DNA from 3 places in the Arthrobacter sp. 10N44_2 genome. Region 3 is predicted to be linked to each of the others. Evidence: riboswitches for the same ligand, from Rfam matches in the RefSeq annotation. Region 3 holds a riboswitch; each other region holds the start of a gene.

What was found. A riboswitch is a leader RNA that binds a small molecule or an ion and turns the genes downstream of it on or off. The one in region 3 is predicted to bind thiamine pyrophosphate.
Region 1: another riboswitch for thiamine pyrophosphate. It lies ahead of thiC (phosphomethylpyrimidine synthase ThiC); the one in region 3 lies ahead of thiO (glycine oxidase ThiO).
Region 2: another riboswitch for thiamine pyrophosphate. It lies ahead of AC1DBX_RS08785 (ECF transporter S component); the one in region 3 lies ahead of thiO (glycine oxidase ThiO).

The regions. Positions count from the first base shown of each region.
Region 1 is NZ_JBFTHT010000022.1:39,040-45,147, forward strand. Features, by position in the region: gene thiC (phosphomethylpyrimidine synthase ThiC) at 1-1,540, opposite strand, end outside; TPP riboswitch at 1,536-1,643, opposite strand; gene AC1DBX_RS18650 (GNAT family N-acetyltransferase) at 1,855-2,220, shown strand; gene AC1DBX_RS18655 (amidohydrolase family protein) at 2,224-3,330, shown strand; gene AC1DBX_RS18660 (VOC family protein) at 3,406-4,281, shown strand; gene AC1DBX_RS18665 (hypothetical protein) at 4,894-5,331, shown strand; gene rpsP (30S ribosomal protein S16) at 5,550-5,975, shown strand; gene AC1DBX_RS18675 (RNA-binding protein) at 5,977-6,108, shown strand, end outside.
Region 2 is NZ_JBFTHT010000006.1:80,451-86,558, reverse strand. Features, by position in the region: gene AC1DBX_RS08795 (energy-coupling factor transporter transmembrane component T family protein) at 1-363, opposite strand, end outside; gene AC1DBX_RS08790 (ABC transporter ATP-binding protein) at 360-2,027, opposite strand; gene AC1DBX_RS08785 (ECF transporter S component) at 2,056-2,703, opposite strand; TPP riboswitch at 2,770-2,913, opposite strand; gene AC1DBX_RS08780 (heme-degrading domain-containing protein) at 3,101-3,646, shown strand; gene AC1DBX_RS08775 (DUF4235 domain-containing protein) at 3,686-3,949, shown strand; gene mnhG (monovalent cation/H(+) antiporter subunit G) at 4,057-4,407, opposite strand; gene AC1DBX_RS08765 (MrpF/PhaF family protein) at 4,439-4,717, opposite strand; gene AC1DBX_RS08760 (Na+/H+ antiporter subunit E) at 4,714-5,259, opposite strand; gene AC1DBX_RS08755 (Na+/H+ antiporter subunit D) at 5,256-6,108, opposite strand, start outside.
Region 3 is NZ_JBFTHT010000002.1:137-6,244, reverse strand. Features, by position in the region: gene AC1DBX_RS02990 (RNB domain-containing ribonuclease) at 1-1,202, opposite strand, end outside; gene AC1DBX_RS02985 (ferritin-like fold-containing protein) at 1,241-1,915, shown strand; gene thiE (thiamine phosphate synthase) at 1,953-2,651, opposite strand; TPP riboswitch at 2,678-2,798, shown strand; gene thiO (glycine oxidase ThiO) at 2,792-4,102, shown strand; gene thiS (sulfur carrier protein ThiS) at 4,099-4,335, shown strand; gene AC1DBX_RS02965 (thiazole synthase) at 4,341-5,165, shown strand.

The sequences.
Region 1 (6,108 bases), on a different contig from region 3:
GGGACAGCGCGAACTGGTCCCGCCAGCGGAACTCGAACCTTGCCTTGGACAGGGCATCGTCGCGTTCGTGCGCGCCGGGGTGGCCCTTGGCGAGGTCCGCGGCATGGGCGGCGATCTTGTAAGTGATCACGCCCGTCTTCACATCGTCCTTGTCCGGCAGCCCGAGGTGTTCCTTGGGCGTGACGTAGCAGAGCATGGCAGTGCCGTAGCGGGCGATTTCGGTGGCGCCGATCGCCGAGGTGATGTGGTCATAGCCCGGTGCGATGTCCGTGACGAGCGGCCCGAGTGTGTAAAACGGGGCGCCCTTGCAGAGTTCCTGCTGGCGCTCCACGTTTTCCCGGACGAGGTGGAAGGGCACATGCCCGGGGCCCTCCACCATGACTTGCACGTCGAAGTCCCAGGCCCGCTGCGTGAGCTCGGCCAGGGTGTCCAGTTCGGCGAACTGTGCCGCGTCGTTGGCATCCGCCGTCGCGCCCGGCCGCAGCCCGTCGCCCAGCGAGAACGCGACGTCGTAGCGTGCGAAGATCTCGCACAGCTCATCGAAGTGGGTGTACAGAAAGTTCTCCCGGTGGTGCGCCAGGCACCAGCCAGCCATGATGGAACCGCCGCGGGACACGATGCCGGTGACCCGGTTGGCCGTCAGGGGCACATACCGCAGCAGCACGCCCGCGTGGATGGTCATGTAGTCCACGCCCTGCTCGCACTGTTCGATCACGGTGTCCCGGAAGATCTCCCAGGTCAGGGCGTTCGCCTCACCGTTCACCTTCTCCAGCGCCTGGTAGATCGGGACCGTTCCGATGGGGACGGGGGAATTACGGATGATCCACTCGCGCGTGGTGTGGATGTCATCCCCGGTGGAGAGGTCCATGACGGTGTCCGCGCCCCACTGCGTGGCCCACTGGAGTTTGTCGACCTCCTCGGCGATGGAGCTGGTCACGGCGGAGTTGCCGATATTGGCGTTGATTTTCACCAGGAACGACTTGCCGATGATCATCGGCTCGGATTCGGGGTGGTTGACGTTGTTGGGAATGATCGCGCGGCCCGCGGCCACCTCGCTGCGCACCAGCTCCACATCGCAGTTCTCGCGCAGCGCGACGAACCGCATTTCCGGGGTGATGACACCGTCCCGGGCGTAGCGCATCTGCGTGACGGTCCTGCCCTCAGCGGCCCGGCGCGGCACCGGCCGGCCGCCCCGCCACTCGGCCGACGCCGCACCGCGGCGCACCGCCGATTTGCCGTCGTCGAGCAGCTCCCGTTCACGGCCGGCGTAGGGTTCGGTGTCCGCCCTGGCCTCAATCCAGGGGGTGCGGAACGGCTCCAGCCCGCGGACCGGATCGCTGCCCGGTCCGGCAGTGCGGTACACCCGGAACGGCGGGTTCCGGATGCCGCCCGGGGAGGGTTCCAGGGCGATCTCGGTCACCGGCACGCGGATGCCGTGCTCCGGATCCGTGCTGAAGGCCAGCGAGTGGGACTTCAGCGACTGCGTGGTGGCTGCGGACTGAATTTGGACAGGGCTGTGCTGTGTCACTTGGGTGTTCACGGAAAAGCTCACTTCCTTCGCCGGCATTACCCGGACAGGTTCAACGGTCGCAGGCTGCGTCAGCCCGATCTCAGCCCCTGCAGGGGCACCCGTGTGGTCGTAGACGAAACTACCACGCACCGCCGGCCGGCCCTCGAGTGTGACGGAGTGCGGTCGGGCCGCGGTGTTAGCGTGGCATTGTGACTCTGCCCAGGGCCGTGCCCCGCATCCGGATGGCGACGCCGGAAGACCTCCCGGCGCTGCCGGTTCTCGAGGCCTAAGCAGACCGCATCCTCGAAGCGGAGCTGGGGAACCAGACGCTCCCGGCTCCGGAGTTGACGACGCCGGTTGAGCCGATCTTCATACTTGTCGCCGGAAACCCGCCCGTAGGGTTTGCCCGCGTTGACGAGGTCGGCGGCCAGGCCCATCTGGAACAACTCTCCGTGCAGCCGGACTCCGCCGGGCGGGGGATAGGACGGTCCCTGGTGGAGGCGGCCCTTGATGCGGCCCGGAGCCGTGGCAATTTATCGATGACGCTTTGCACCTTCGCAGGCGTCCCGTTCAATGCGCCGTTTTATGCGAGCTGCGGTTTCGAGGAACTCGCCCAGCCAGGACAGGCGTTGGGCGCCCTGCGGATCCACGAAGCGCAGCTGGGGCTGGACGGTCTTGGCCGGCGGATCGTCATGCGGATTAGGCTTTAGGTCATGACCGGCATCATCAAGTTCAGCGGCCCCATCCTCACCGCGGCGGACCATGAACGCCGCGGGCTCTGGTCGGTGGGCGGCCTGCTGACCTTCCGCCGTCCGGCCGCCGCGCCGGACCTCGTGCTCGACGGCTGGGTCATGCCCGGCCTCGTGGACGCACACTGCCACATCGGCCTCGGCCCGGGCGGGGACGTTACCGAGGACACCGCGGAATCCCAGGCCCTGGCGGACCGCGACGCCGGGACACTCCTGGTCCGCGACGCCGGCGCCGTCCACAACACACGCTGGCTCCAGCAGCGCGCGGACCTGCCCCGGATCATCCGTTCCGGCAGGCATCTCGCCAGGACCCGGCGCTACCTGCCGGGCCTGGCCGTCGAGGTCGAACCGGAGGATCTCGTCGAGGCCGTGCGCAAGCAGGCCCGCGCGGGTGATGGCTGGGTCAAGCTCGTGGGGGACTGGATCGACCGCGACGCCGGCGACCTCGCCGCCAGTTTTCCCGCCCGGACCATCAAGGACGCCGTCCAGGCCGCCCACGATGAGGGGGCCCGCGTCACCGCACACTGCTTCGCCGAAGACACCCTCGATGACATGCTCGACGCCGGGATCGACTGCATCGAGCACGCCACCGGGCTGCTGCCGCGGCACCTGCCGCGCTTCCTCGAACAGGGTGTTCCTATCGTGCCCACCCTGATCAACATCGCCACGTTCCCGGACATCGCCGCCCGGGCGGCGGCCAAGTTCCCCCGCTACGCAGCCCACATGCGCTCGCTGTGGGAGCGCCGGGCGGAGCGGATCCTCGAAGCCCACGAGGCCGGGCTGGCGATCTATGCCGGTACCGATGCCGGCAGCGTGATCAGCCATGGCAGGATCGTGGACGAGATCCAGGCCCTGCACGCCGCCGGCCTTCCCGCCGCTGCCGCCCTCGACGCCGCGAGCTGGTCTGCGCGGACCTGGCTCGGCGCGGAGTCCATCGGTGAAGGGGCAAGCGCTGACGTCCTCGTCACCGCCGAGGATCCGCGGAGCAATCCGGCCACGCTCCGCCGGATCCGGCACATCGTGCTGCGTGGGCTGCCGGTAGACCGGGCGCCAGTCCATGTTTTGGAATAAATTGAAGCTTCAAGTAATTTATCTTTACGTAGAGTCGCCGAAGGCCGGTGGCTACAGAATCCACGGAGCATTGCCATGACCGCAGAAGCCAGCACCCAGGACCTCCTTCCTGCCGAACTCACCATGGGCACCGTGATGCTCAAGGTCGGCGACATGAAGCTCATGACCGACTACTACCAGCGCGCCCTCGGCCTGGAGACTGTGGCCGAAGAGGACGGCGGGCTCTACCTTGGGCGCCAGCAGAAGCCGCTGGTGCATCTGGCGCCTGCCCCGGGCCTGAATCTACCTTCCCGCGGCGAGGCCGGGCTCTTCCACACCGCCCTCCTCTTCGAGGACCAGCACTCCCTGGCGGCCACCATCGCCACCGCGGCCCAGTACGAGCCCCAGTCCTTCACCGGCAGCGCGGACCACCTCGTCAGCGAGGCGTTCTACTTCAACGACCCCGAAGGCAACGGCATCGAGCTGTACTGGGACCGGCCGCGGGCGGCGTGGTCCTGGGAGGGCAAGAACGTCGTCATGGACAGTCTCGCCCTGCCGCCGCAGCGCTACCTGCAGCAATACCTGACCGAGGAGTCCGTGGCCGGCCAGCGCCAGGCCGCCGCCGGCGTCGGGCACGTCCACCTGCAGGTCGGCGACGTCCAGTCGGCGCATGATTTCTATGTCGGCACGCTCGGCTTCGAAAAGACCGCGGGCTGGCACGGCCAGGCGCTGTTCGTCTCGGCCGGCGGCTACCACCACCACATGGCCATGAACGTATGGAACAGCCGCGGCGCGGGCCCCCGGCGCGACACGCTGGGCCTGGGCGAAGTCCTGATCGAAGTGCCGTCCGGTGACGATGTCGCAGCGCTGGCCGACCGGCTCAAGGTTGCCGGCGTCGAATCCCACCACACCGGCGCCGAGTTGCGCTTCGAGGATCCGTGGCGCAACCGGATCCGCGTAGCCGTGCGCTAGAAGTTCTCCCCAGGCAAGCTGGTCGCTGGGCATGTCCAGCGCGCAGAGCTTCCCGCTGGACATGTCCACTCTTCGCCGGCGGGACAGCTGGGCATGTCCACTGCTCGCGGCCGGGACTCCGGAACATGTCCATTGCTCGCAGCCGGGAATGGACATAGTTGCCATATGTCCAGTACTCGCAGTCGGGGGAGGGCATGTCCACGGGCGGGGTCGGGTTCCCCGGGCCAGCGAGGGACATGTCCACTCTTCGCCAGCAGGACACTGGAACATGTCCATTGCTCGCAGCCGGGAATGGACATAGTGGCCATATGTCCAGTGCTCAGGGTCAGGGGAGGGCATGCCCATCGGGCCTTGGTCGGGTTCCCGGGCCAGCGAGGGACATGTCCACTCTTCGCCAGCAGGACACATGGGACATGTCCACTGTTCCCAGGCAGGACGTCGGAACATGTCCATTGCTCGCAGCCGGGAATGGACATGGTTGCCATATGTCCAGTGCTCAGGGCCAGGGGAGGGCATGTCCAGCGGGCGGGGCGGGGTCGTGCTGAAGCGGCTAGGCTGAAGCGACGCCGAAAACAGCGGTCTGCGGACCGCCGAACCCTAAGGACCAGCTGCATGGGATTCACCGAACTCTTTGTGTCCACCCACGAAGAAGCCCTCAAGCGCGCCGGCGCACTGGAAGGCGGCAGCCCGGCCGCCCCGGGCGCCGTCCGCATCCCGGAGATCAGCGATTTCGAGGTGGAGCGGCTGGGAGACCTCGCCGGCGTCGCCGTGCACGCCCCGGGCGCGGACTATGAACTGGCCATGGTCGACGTGGCCAGCGACTCGCTGCTCGGCGTCCCGGCGGCAATGGTCCGCACGCTGGCGGAACTGCTCAGCTATGAAACCGAAGGGGAGGGCGAGGTCCTGGAGGATGTCGCCGCCAACTGGGCCGCCGAGGAGGACATGCCCTTCGGCCCCGACGAGGCCCGGGACTACGTCCGCCGGATCGCCGAGCTCGCCGCCGGCGTCGACCCCGCCACCAGGTCCGGCCTCTACGTCTGGACGTCCTGACCGGCCCTCGAGGCCGCATCCAGGCCGCGCGCTGGTGCGCCGGGCACGTGTCAAGTCGAAATCCTGCCGGTGATCTGGCACAATGAACAGGTACTCGATCTGCGTGGCCCCTCTCTCCGCGTCTGGATCTTGTCCTTTAGAACCCCCAAGTACGGCCCGCCCCACGGGTGCAGAACGCCGGGCTCGACCCCGTTTCAGAAACAGGAGTGACCACAAAAGTGGCCGTAAAGATTCGCCTTAAGCGCTTCGGTAAGATGCGCGCACCGTACTACCGCATCGTCGTCATGGACTCACGCTCCAAGCGTGATGGCCGTGCTATCGAAGAGATCGGCAAGTACCACCCGACCGAAGAGCCCTCGTACATCGAGGTCGACACGGACCGTGCCCAGTACTGGCTCGGCGTCGGCGCACAGCCGTCCGAGCAGGTCGCCGCGATCCTGAAGATCACCGGTGACTGGCAGAAGTTCAAGGGTCTCCCGGGCCAGGAGGGAACCTTGAAGACCAAGGCTCCCAAGGCTGCCTTCGTTACCCCGGAAAAGGGTTCCGTGATCATCCCGGAAGCCATCACCAAGAAGGCCAAGAAGGACGAAGCTGCCGAGGCTCCCGCCGACGCCGCCGAAGCAGAGACCACCGAGGCTGAGTAAATTGCTGGCAGAAGCGCTCGAACACCTGGTCCGCGGGATTGTTGACAGCCCCGAGGACGTCAAGGTCAGTGCGAAGAACAACCGCCGCGGGGAAACCCTCGAGGTGCGCGTTCATCAGGACGACCTCGGACGG
Region 2 (6,108 bases), on a different contig from region 3:
GGGCAATGCGATCGCGAGCCCGCGGAGCATGAAGCCGATCCCCAGCTGCAGGGAACCGGCGCTGACGGACCAGATCCCCGCATCGAGCAGGACGGGTCCGGAATCGGCCGCCAGGATGGCCGTGCTCCAGCCGCCCAGCGCCGCGGCGAGGATCAGCGGCCAGCCGCGCTGCCACAGCAAGGCCACAGTCAGGCCCGCCAGCGGCAGGAGCAGCAGTTCGAACGCCAGCGCCACCGACGCCGACACCCAGTCAATGGAGAGCGCCAGGACCAGGGTGATCAGGGTGACCGCCGTGAACTTGGCGAGCGGGTTGGCTCGGGTCAGCAGCGCATGGTTGCCGCGCAGGCTCAGCGCGTCCCTCATGGCGAGGCCCCCTCCGGCAGCTCGAGATCCGGGCCGGGAGCGTCCGCGGCGGCGGTTTCCCGTGGCCGGAGGCGGAGTTCGGCGCCGCCGAGGACGGCGCTGAATTCGGCGTCATGCGTCACGGACACGACGGCGGTGCCGGCGTCGAGGAGCTCGGAGAGGAACGAGGCGAGTTCGGCCCAGGTATTGGCATCCTGGCCGAAGGTGGGCTCGTCCAGGACCAGCACCTGGGGGTGCGCCGCCAGCACAGTGGCTACCGAAAGGCGCCGCTTCTCGCCGCCGGAGAGCGTGTAGGGGTTGGCGTCCACAAGCTCCGTCAGCCGCAGCCGCTCCAGCAGTTCGTCCACGCGGTCTTCGCCGTAGCCGAGGTGGCGCGGTCCGAACATGAGCTCGTCGAGGACCTTGCCGGTAACGAACTGGTGCTCGGGTTCCTGGAAGACGGTTCCGATCCTGGCGATCAGCTGCTGGGCCTTCCACCGGTAGGGATCGGGTCCGGCGCCGTCGCGTACGCGGCCACTGGAGCGACCGCTGGAGTGACCGGTGGCGGGGCTGCTCAGCTCCGCCGTGGCCGAGACTGTTCCCGCGACGGGCCGCAGGAGACCGGCCAGCGTCAGCGCCAGGGTGGACTTCCCTGTGCCGTTCTGTCCGGTGATGGTCAGCGCCTCGCCGGCGCGGACCCGGACCGAGACCCCGGACTGGACCGGACGCGGCGCGATGGTGCGGAAGCCGTCGCGCAGCCCGGCCCGCCGCGGCCGTTCGCGGGACACCGCGAGCGCGTCGGCCGCGAGCAGAGTCTGTCCCGCGCCCCGCGCCGGTGTCCGCATCCGCGTCGCCGGGACGTAGCCCGGCACCCAGACGCCCGCACCGATGAGCATGTCCCGCGCCTCGGCCAGGACCCGGTCCGGCGGTCCGTCAATCAAGACCGCGGAGTCCGTGGCGGACCCTGGCTGCAGCACCACGATCCTGTCCACCAGGTCTTTCCAGACCCCCACCCGGTGCTCCACGACCACCAGCGTGGCGCCTGTCTTGTCCAGGCAGCGGCCCACAGCGTCGCGGACCTCCAGGACGCCCGTGGGGTCGAGGTTGGCGGTCGGCTCGTCGAGCAGCAGCAGCCCTGGCCGCATCGCGAGGATCCCGGCGAGCGCGAGCCGTTGCTTTTGGCCGCCGGAGAGGGCCGCCGTCGGGTGGTCCAGCGGCAGCTGTCCCAGCCCGACGTCGTCGAGGGCCTCGCGCACGCGCGGCCAGATCTCCGCCGCCGGGACGGCGAGGTTCTCCGCCCCGAAGGCGACGTCGTCGCCGAGGCGGGAGAGCACCACCTGCGTTTCCGGGTCCTGCTGCACCAGCCCGGCGCGGCCGCGCTGCGCCCGTGGCGCGGCACCGTCGATCAGGAGGCTGCCGGTCTCGTCTGCATCTTCGGCTTCGCCGGAGTCGCCGGAGTCGCCGGGGTCCCCGGAGTCGCCGGCCGCGCCGTCGCCCAGAACGCCGGCCAGGGCGTGGAGCAGCGTCGACTTGCCGGCGCCGGAGGGCCCCAGCAGGAGCACGCGCTCCCCCGGCTGGATGTCCAGGTCAAGGCCGCTGACGGCGGGCCTGGTCCGTCCGGCATGCCGCCAGCCCCAGCCGCGGGCCGTGACGGCGGCCGGCCGGACGCCCGGTGAAGATCTCATGATTCTCTGCAGGATTCAGCGACGGGGCTCAGGAGAAGACGGGCTCCGTGGCGGCCTTGCGGGAGGCAAAGGAGCCCAGCACTCCGGTTTTCGCCAGGCCGCGGGTGGCGAGCCAGGCCAGTCCGCCGGCAATCACTGCGCCGGAGATCGTGGTGAAGACGATGTAGGCGAGCTTGTCGCCGGCTTCGTAGGCGATGTTCCAGCCCCACGGCAGGAAGGAGTCGTTCAGGCCGCAGAAGAGGCCAGCGCCGGCGCCGGCCAGCACGGAGACGGGCAGGTTGAACTTCTTGTAGAGGAAGGCCGCGAAGACCAGTTCGGCGCCGAGGCCCTGCAGGATGCCGGAGATCAGCACCGTGGTGCCGTACTGCGAACCCATGATGAGCTCGCCGGTGGCCGCGACGGTTTCGCAGAAGAGCGCGGCGCCCGGCTTGCGGATGATGAGCATGCCCAGCACCGCCGGGATCATCCAGCCGCCGGCGTAGAGTCCGCTCAACGGCGGGTAGACCGCGTTGACCGGAGTCGAGATCAGGTTCGCGCCCTGGGACCAGGCCCAGAAAATGACGCCGCCGGCAACGGCGATCAACGCGGCCACCACAATGTCCACCACGCGCCAGCTGTAGTTGCGCCGGGCGGATGAACGGCTGGCGGAACCATGCTGTGCTGAAATATCTGTCATGTCGTCCTCCTGAGGAACAGGAGGGGAGGGTGCGCCGGCCGGTCTCGGCTTCCGCCGCCCTCCGCGCATCCTGAGAACTCGACTCCCTTGCGCCGGTACTAACCGGATCAGGTTCGAGGGTCTGCGGCTGTCCGCACTCTCAGCGCCCACCAAAGGTTTCCCCGGATTTTTCCGGCGATGCCCGACGGCGGCGCTCCCCTGTCGTAATTATTTTCGCCCTTGTGGGCTGGCTCAGTTTACACCCGGACGGCCGGGATTTCAGTGGTGTGCCGTCACAATCGTGGACCGGACGGCGGCAGTCCCGGCGGCCCGGAAATCCCTCTTGGTAGAGTCGTCGTGCCGGACCCCCGGACCCGCCAGCGGGCGGCCTCGTCACCCACCGGAAAGCTGGAATATTTTGTCGCACACACCGGTCACCCAAGATCCCTCCGGGGAATACGATCCCGACTCCAATGAGCCGCAGCCGCGGGGTTCCCTGGCGGCGCTCATTGGCCGCGTGCTGGCCGAGATAGAGGCGCTCCAGTTCGCGTCGTTCAGCAAGGATGACGCCCTGGACCTCGGGCTCCTCCTTGTCGAGCTGGGCAGGCAACGCTCGCTGCCCATTGCCGTCGACATCACCAAAGGCGAGCAGGTGCTCTTCCACGCCGCGCTGGACGGCGCCACACCGGACAATGAGCGCTGGATCAACGCCAAAAAGCGCACCGCCATGCGGTACGAGGTCCCGTCCCTGCTGGTGGGCCTCCGGGCCCGCGCTGCCGGCGGAAGGATCGAGGACAACGCCTGGTGGGATCAGTCGGAGTTCGCCGCCCACGGCGGGGCGTTTCCCATTTACGTGCGCGGCACGGGCGCCGTCGCCGTCGTCACCGTCTCCGGCCTGCCCCAGAAGGCGGATCACGAACTCGTGGTCGAGGCCCTGCGGATGGTCCTCACCCCGGAACGCTAGGCTAGGGGAAAACCGTTCCCGTCCCAAGGAGACCGAAGAATGAACATCCTCATCAAGCTGCTCGGCACCGGCGTCAGCCTCCTGGCCGGCTTTGCCGGCACCAAGCTGGTGGACACCATGTGGGAAAAGTCCACGGGCAACAAGCCGCCCAAGGGCCAGGAGGACGACGTTCCCACCACCCTGCGCTCGGCCCTGACGTTCGCCCTGATCTCCGCCTCGGTCAGCGCCATCATCCAGGTGCTCGCCAACCGCGGCACCCAGCGCGCGATCACCCGCTTCGCCAAGACCCAGGACGTCGTCTGACCTGACGCGACTGGCCGCGGCGCCCGCCGCGGCAGTCGAAGGCCCCGGCCGGGTCCGCCGGGCCGGACGGGGCGACGTGCGGCCGGGTCCGCCTGGCCAGACGGGGCTCAGCGGTCGTCGTCGTCGTCCGCTCCGTGCGTGGCCGCCTGCTGGGCGGCCTTCTGGACTACCGCCTCGAGCTCGTCGGAGCTCAGCAGCTCCGGGTGCAGGTGCTTGGTCCGGTAGCCGGCCCGACCCACCATGTGGGCGGACACGGGGACGGTGAGCAGCTGGAAGAGCCAGGCCACCAGCAGGACGGGCCACACCGACCAGGTGCGCATCTGCAGGCCGAGGGCCGCCAGCAGCAGGAACAGGCCGAGGACCTGCGGTTTGGTGGCCGCGTGCATCCTGCTCATGAGGTCCGGGAATCGCAGCAGCCCGATGGCGGCCGCGAGGGACATCAGGGCTCCGGTCACCATGAACACGGCGGAGACGGCGTCGATCACTGTGTCAGGATTCACGGACGCCCTCCCGCCTGTCGGCCACGAACCGGGCCACGGTGACCGAGCCGACGAATCCGATCAGGGAAATCGCAACGAGCAGCATCAGGTTGTTCAGGTGCCGGTTGGCGGCCATGTCGATGCACAGGGCCGCGCCGAAGATGGCCAGCAGCACGTCGGCGGCCAGAACCCGGTCCAGCAGCGAGGGCCCCCGCGCGATCCGGACGATCGCCCCCGCGGCGGCCAGGGACAGTACGACGGCGGTCACCGTCAGGACGGTCTGCATCATGCGGGGGTCTCCTGTGTCAGGGCGGAAAGTTCGGCTTTGGTCCCCATGATCCGGATCAGCCCGGCCTCGGTGTCCCGGACCTCTTTGCGCAGCTTGGCCGCGTCCTCGGCATTGCGGACGTTGATGCCGTGGATGTAGAGCGTGGACGTCGACCTGTCCACCTCCACCACGAGGGACCCGGGAATCAGCGAGATCACGTGCCCGGTGGCCGTGACCAGGAGGTCCGAATGGCTTCGGAGCGGCACGGCTACGACTGCGCTGACCACGTTGGGGCCGCGGACCACGGCCAGGTACAGGACCTGGAAGCTTGCCGCGACGACTTTTCCGAGGAAGATGAGGGCGAACGGCACGGCGCGGAGCACGTTGAAGCGGCCGCCGAGTTCCACCGGGGGCAGATAGAAAATGCGCGCCACGAGCACCGCGATGAGGGCGCCGAAGAGGAGATTGCCCGGGCTGAAGTTCTGCCAGAGCGCGCCCCAGACAAAGACGAGCCAGACCAGCAGCGGCAGTTCCTGGCGCAGCGAGATCCTTTTCCGGTTCATTTTCCGCCGCCCTCCCGGACCTGCACCGGGTGGAGCGACGGGGGCACCGGCGGCACGGGCGCGTCCGGGCCGAGCACGGCCTGGATGTAGGAGGTCCGGTCCAGCATCTCCTGGGCGGACTGGTCGGCCACCCTGAACAGCGGCCCGGCAAAGACCGTCAGGGCCACGCCAAAGACCACCAGGCCCAGGGTGGAGCCCACCATGGTGCGGGGCAGCAGGGTCACATTCGTCTTGCCGGCCCGGTCACCCGTGGCGGAGTCGGCCGGCGCTGCCAGGAGCACCGGATCGGGGTGTTCGGCGTCCCCGGGCTTGCGCCAGAACGCCCGGTTCCAGACCCTCGCGATCGCCAGCAGGGTCAGCAGGCTCGTCAGCACGCCGCCGATCACCAGGGCGTAGGCCAGCGGCGTCCCCAGTTCCACGCCTGCCTGAAGCAGCCCCAGCTTGCCCAGGAAACCCGAGAACGGCGGGATTCCGGCGAGGTTCATGGCGGGAATGAAGAACAGGACCCCCAATACCGGGGAGAGCTTGGCCAGTCCTGCCACGCGGTCCATGGACGAGCTGCCGCCGCGGCGTTCAATCAGGCCGGTCACCAGGAACAGGCTGGTCTGGACAGTGATGTGGTGGGCCACGTAGAACACCGCGGCGCCCAGACCGGCCACGGTGGACATGGCCAGGCCGAACACCATGTAGCCAATATGGCTGACCAGGGTGAAGGACAGGAGCCTCTTGATGTCACTTTGGGCCAGGGCGCCGAGGATGCCCACCACCATGGTCAGCAGCGCCGCGACCATGAGCGGGGCGTTGAGCGCATCCCCCGGGAATAGCAGCGTTTCCGTGCGGACCATCGCA
Region 3 (6,108 bases):
CGCTCCAGTTTCGCGGCCAGCTGGTCCGAGGTGCCCATGATGGCAGGGAGGGACGGCAGCGCCTCCCGGGCCCAGGCAGGAACTTCGGTGCCGTTGCTCAGGGCCTCGCAGATTACCAGCACGAAGCGGTCGACCAGCCGCCGCAACGGTGCCGTGGAATGGGCGTAGGCGGCGCCGATGGCGGACTGGACGGCGGCGTTGGGCACTGTGCCGTCGAAGGGTGTGTATCCGGCGCCGCGGAAGAGCATCCCGGCCGAATGCACAATGGCCAGCTGCCGGGGGTCCGTCGGGTCAAGGGTCCGCAGGTACTCGCCGTAGCGCATTTCCCCGTCCCAGGGCTTGCCGAGGGCGTGGGTCTGCCGGTGGAAGTGGCGCAGTGATGCCTCGTCCGGGGCGGGCATGGTGCGCAGGATGCCGACTTTGCCCTGGAGCATGAGCGCCGCGGCGGCCATCCCGGTCATGAGTGAAATCTGGGCGTTCCAGTCCTCCACCGGCAGCGGCGGGGCCGCTACGATCCGGTAGCCGCCGTCGGGCAGTTGCTGGATCTCCTGTTCCGGCATGTTCAGGCTCGCACCGCCGCGCAGTCGTTCCAGTTCCACCCGTTTGAGGCCTACTTCTTTCAGCAGCTGCAGCACGGGCGCCGCGGTGCCGGCGTCGAGCTCGGCCTGGACGCCTTTGTAGTTGAGCTTCGCGCGGCTGCGGACCTGTGCCCGGCGCACGAGGACCGAGGCGACCTCTGCCGCGGCGTCGAGTTCGAACTCCCAGACGAACGCCGCGCACAGCTGCCCGGCGAGCAGGCTGCCGGCGGCCTCGCTGATGATCTCCGGATGCAGCGGAATCCGGCCGTCCGGGGTGTAGAAGGTCTGGCCGCGGCGCCGGGTCTCGGCGTCCAGCGCCCCGCCCGGGGCGACAAAGGAGGGGACGTCGGCGATGGCGTAGAAGACCTTGTAGCCGCCGTTGCTCCGTTCGATAAACAGGGCCTGGTCCAGGTCGGTGGACGATGCCGGATCGATGGTCACGAACTCGACGTGCGTGAGGTCAAGGTCCGGGAGCTTGTGCTCGGCCACCGCCGCCTCCGCGTCGCGCAGCACATCCTCGGGGAACGGGCCGGGCAGTTCCAGCGTGGTGCGCAACGCCTTGAGTGCCCCGGCAAGCTGGTTCTGCTGCTCGTGGACACTGGGGGTCAGGCGATGATGGGACACGAAAATCAGGGTAGCCCGATTTCCGCTATTAGTCTTGGATGATGAGCGCAACTGCGGACGATCCTGCCCTCTACAACAGCTTCATTGCCGACCTGCTGGGAGTCTTGGCGTACGGCGAGCTTTCCGCCTTCGAGCGGCTGTCCTCGAGTGCCCGGTATTCGCCCACGCTGCATGACCGTGCGTTGCTGGGCAGGATGGCGGTGGTCGAGTTCCAGCATTACGAACTCGTCCGAATCCGGCTCGAACACATGGGCCTGGATACGGAGGCCGCCATGCTGCCGTTCCAGCCCGCGGTGGACCACTTCCACGAACGCACGCGCCCGTCGGACTGGTACGAGGCCCTCATGAAGGCCTACGTGATCGACACGGTCGCCGCGGACTTTTACAGCGTCGTGGGCCGGTACGTCGACGCCGCGACCCGTGAGTTGATCGGGCAGGTTCGCTCCACCGGTGAGTCCACGGCCGTGCTGCAGGCGCGCATCAAGGCGGCCCTGGCCGATGACCCCCGGCTGGCGTCGCGCCTGGCGTTGTGGGCCAGGCGTCTGCTGGGGGAAGTACTGAACCACGCCCAGCGTGTCAGCGCTGAGCACGCGTTCCTCGGCGGACTGTCGGGGCTCGACGACGCCGGCGCCCGGGCGCTGGTCAATGGCCTGGCGGCCGAACTTGCAGCGAACCACGCGCGCCGGATGACGGAGCTGGGTCTCGCCGGATAGTTTCAGTGCCGGCCGGCATTACGGTCTGGGGACCTGCTTAGGATGCGGCGGCGTCCAGCGCCGCCAGCAAGGCTCCGGCGGCGTGGGCCGGATCAGTGGCGTCGGTGATCGCCCGGACCACGACGATCCGCCGGGCACCGGCATCGACTACCTGCTCCACGTTACTGAGGTCGATCCCGCCGATCGCGAACCACGGCAGCACGCTTTCGTCGACCTTGCCGGTTCCCTCCGCGTCCGCCCCGCCGATCGCCTGGGCGGCGTAGCGCACCAGATCGAGGCCGACGGCGGCGCGTCCGGGCTTGGTGGGCGTCGCCCACACGGGGCCCACACAGAAATAATCGAGCCCTTTGCGGCCTGGCGCGGCAGCGATGGCGGCGTCCACCTGCTTCGGGCTGTGGGTGGACAGGCCGATCACGGCATCCTTGCCGAGAAAGCCGCGGGCGGCGTCGAGCGAAATGTCCTTCTGGCCGACATGGAACACCGGAGCCCCGGACAGGGAGGCGATGTCCGCCCGGTCATTGACGGCCCACAGCCGCCCGTGGCGCTGCGCCGCGGTGTGCAGGACCTCCAGCAGTTCCAGCTCCTCGGAGGCCTCGAGCGACTTGTCGCGCAACTGGATGATGTCCACGCCGCCGGCGAAGGCGGCGTCCACGAAGTCCTCGAAGTCGCCGCGGTCCCTGCGGGCGTCGGTGCAGAGATAGAGGCGGGCGGTGGTGTGGAGAGGGTCCTGGCTCATGGGACCAGCCTAGTTCCTCTAAACTGGGCGCATACCGCGGGAGCCCGCAGCAGCCATGTCGCCGCTGCCCGGCTGAGAGGGCGTCAGAGCCGACCGCTTGACCTGATCCGGCTAGTACCGGCGTAGGGAAGGAATTCTTCATGGGCACACGAGCAGGCCGTGCAGCCGGAGCCGCAAATGACGCCGCCGCCCAGGTTTGTGACACAGGGACCGGTACCGCAGAGGGAATCATCGCGGGGGACACGACTGCCGACGTGGCCGTGATCGGCGGCGGGGTGATCGGCCATGGCATCGCGTTCGAGGCCATCCGCTCGGGCCGATCCGTGGTCCTGATCGATGATGCTCCCGGCAGCGGAGCCAGCTGGGCCGCGGCCGGCATGCTGGCCCCCGTGAGTGAACTGCACTACCAGGAGGAACAGCTCCTGGAACTGATGCTTGAAGCCTCCCGGTTGTGGCCAGGATTCGCTGCGGCTCTAGACGCCGGTGCCGCTGGCGCGGATTCGCCGGCAGGTACCGGCTACTTAACGACGCCGACCCTGGCGGTGGGGGCCGACGCGGCGGACCGGCGCGCGCTCGCGGACTTGAGGGAAGTCCAGCAGGCATGCGGCCTGGCCGTGGAGCCGCTGACAGTGCGCGAGGCGCGCACCCGGGAGCCCCTGCTGAGTCCCGGCATCTCGTGTGCCTTCGACATCCCGGCCGACCACCAGGTGGACCCCCGCCTGCTGATCACCCGGCTCGCGGGCGTGCTCGGTGCGGAAGGCGGCAGCTTCGTCCGGCGGCGCGCGGCAGGCCTGCTGTGGCAGGACGGACAGGTGGCGGGTGTGCGGTTGGCCGGCGGCGGTACCGTGCGGGCTGCCGAGACCGTGGTCGCCAACGGGCTCGGCGCCGCCGCGCTCGAGGAGCTGCCGGCCGGGCTGGCGCTGCCGCTGCGGCCCGTCTACGGCGACATCCTCCGGCTCCGCGTGCCTCCGCATCTGCAGCCGCTGCTCACGGCCACCGTGCGGGGCATGGTGCGCGGCATCCCGGTGTACATCGTCCCCCGCCAGGACGGCACCGTGGTGATCGGGGCCACCCAGCGGGAGGATGGACCGTCGGATCCGCACGCAGTTTCCGCCGGCGGCATTTACCAGCTGCTGCGGGATGCCCAGCAGCTGGTGCCTGCGGTCGCCGAGCTGGAGCTTTTGGAAGCCACGGCGCGGGCGCGGCCAGGAACCCCGGACAATGCCCCGCTGCTGGGGCGGGTCGCACAAGCGGACGGCGGCGACGTCCCGGGACTCATCATCGCCACAGGATTCTTCCGGCACGGCGTCCTGCTGACCCCCGCCGCTGCCGCCGTGTGCCGGCAACTCATGGACTTCACGCCGGACCCGCGCTGGGCCGGGTTCCGCCCCGACCGTTTTTCCCGCCTCCCGGTTACGTCCGGGGACAGCCCCAAGAAGGAAGCAGCATGAACATCCGACTTAACGGAACGGATCAGAGCGTCGCCGACGGCGCCTCCGTCTCCACACTCGTCAGCCAGCTCACTGGCCGGAGCATCGGCCCCGACGGCCGCGCCGCCGACGGGCGGAAGCTCGGTGTCGCCGTCGCCCGCAACGCCGAAGTGGTGCCGCGCAGCCAGTGGCACGCCACGGCGCTCGCCGACGGCGACGACGTCGAACTTGTCACGGCAGTCCAGGGAGGATGACCAGCATGAACGAGACGACGTTCGCAGGAACACAGGCCGTCCCCATGACCGGTGCGGTGGCCGATCCGTTCGTGGTCGACGGCGTAAGGCTCGGCTCCCGCCTCATCATGGGAACCGGCGGTGCGCCGAGCCTGGACGGGCTCGGGGCGGCGCTGGTGGCGTCCGGGACGGAGCTGACCACGGTGGCGATGCGCCGCTATTCGCCGGCGGAGACGGGCTCGCTGTTCCAGCTGCTCGAGGACCATCAGATCCGGGTACTGCCCAACACGGCAGGCTGCTTCACCGCCAAGGACGCCGTCCTCACCGCCGAGCTGGCGCGGGAGGCCCTGGAAACGGACTGGGTCAAGCTCGAAGTCATTGCCGACGAGCACACATTGCTGCCGGACGCCGTCGAACTCGTGGACGCAACCGAACAGCTCGTGGCCCGAGGCTTCAAGGTCTTCGCCTACACGAACGACGACCCCGTGCTTGCCCTCCGGCTCGAAAACCTCGGCGCGACGGCCGTGATGCCGTTGGGCGCCCCGATCGGCACCGGACTGGGCATCCTGAACCCGCACAACATCGAGCTGATCGTCTCGCGCGCGTCCGTGCCCGTGGTGCTGGATGCCGGGATCGGCACGGCCTCGGACGCTGCCCTAGCGATGGAACTCGGCTGCGACGCCGTGCTGTTGGCTACGGCGGTGACCCGTGCGCAGAATCCGGTGCTCATGGGCGAGGCCTTCAAACATGCCGTCATCGCCGGCAGGCTGGCGAAAGCGGCCGGCAGGATCCCGCGGCGGGAACACGCATTGGCGTCCTCGGCAATGGAAGGCCGGGCCGAGTTCCTCTAACGCCCGCTCGGCCGGCGGGGCTGATCTGGTTGCGCCGGCCGGACCTCCTTATCACCCTTGCTCTTGATGACGCGCCGGCGCGATCATCGGTAGGCCCGGCCCGGCCCGGCCCGGTCCGGCCCGGCCGGGTCGACGTGCGGCGGGGACGAACCGGGTATGCCGTCGGTCCGCATCCGGATGGTCCACAGTCCTCGTGGATCACGTGGTTGTGCGAGTACGCAGGGTCCCATTAGCGCGCTGGTGAAACTTTCACGAAGAATGGCGTTGCCACTTCTTTGCCTTTCCAGCTGCCCTTTTCGAGGTCAGGTGCCATCCCTTGCAGCCTCCGCATGGGTATACGCTCGCGGGCAACTTGCCCCCAGATGACGAGCCCTGCCGGATGATTTCCTTGAGCGCGCGGTTCGCGTGCCAGGGGGTGGAGTAGGTGATCTTGGTGCAGCTTGCCATCGAGCGAAACCCTTCTTGAAAGAGTACGCGCGTGGCTCATATCCACACTTGAGCGCCACCTAACAGTGGCGTCCCAGGTTCCACATGATTGTGTCGTTCAAGGCACAAACTATCGCAGCCCTAACTGCGTTGCAATCGTGAGTCTTCGGCGCAAGATTCTCTGAGGAATAACCACCGCTCCCAGAGCTCTTATTATCGACCTGTCCCGTTGTCCAGCCCAGTGGTTCCGGCGCGGAACTACTACGTGATTGGGTGGGCTTCGCCCCCGGACGCGGAGAGATTCGGCCGGTGTCCAGGACCTGGCCCTCGCCGCCGAGGACGACGGGGATCATGTCGAAGTCGCAGCCGATATTGCGCGCGGTGGAGGCGGTGACGTGTCGGCGGGACTAGCCGTAGGCGCCGCGGGGCGCTACTGGTGGGGGCGGAAGTATCTGTTCCACCCGGCCGTCCGGGCCGCTGCCGTTCGACCCCCACGGTGACCCGGCCGTCAGGGCGT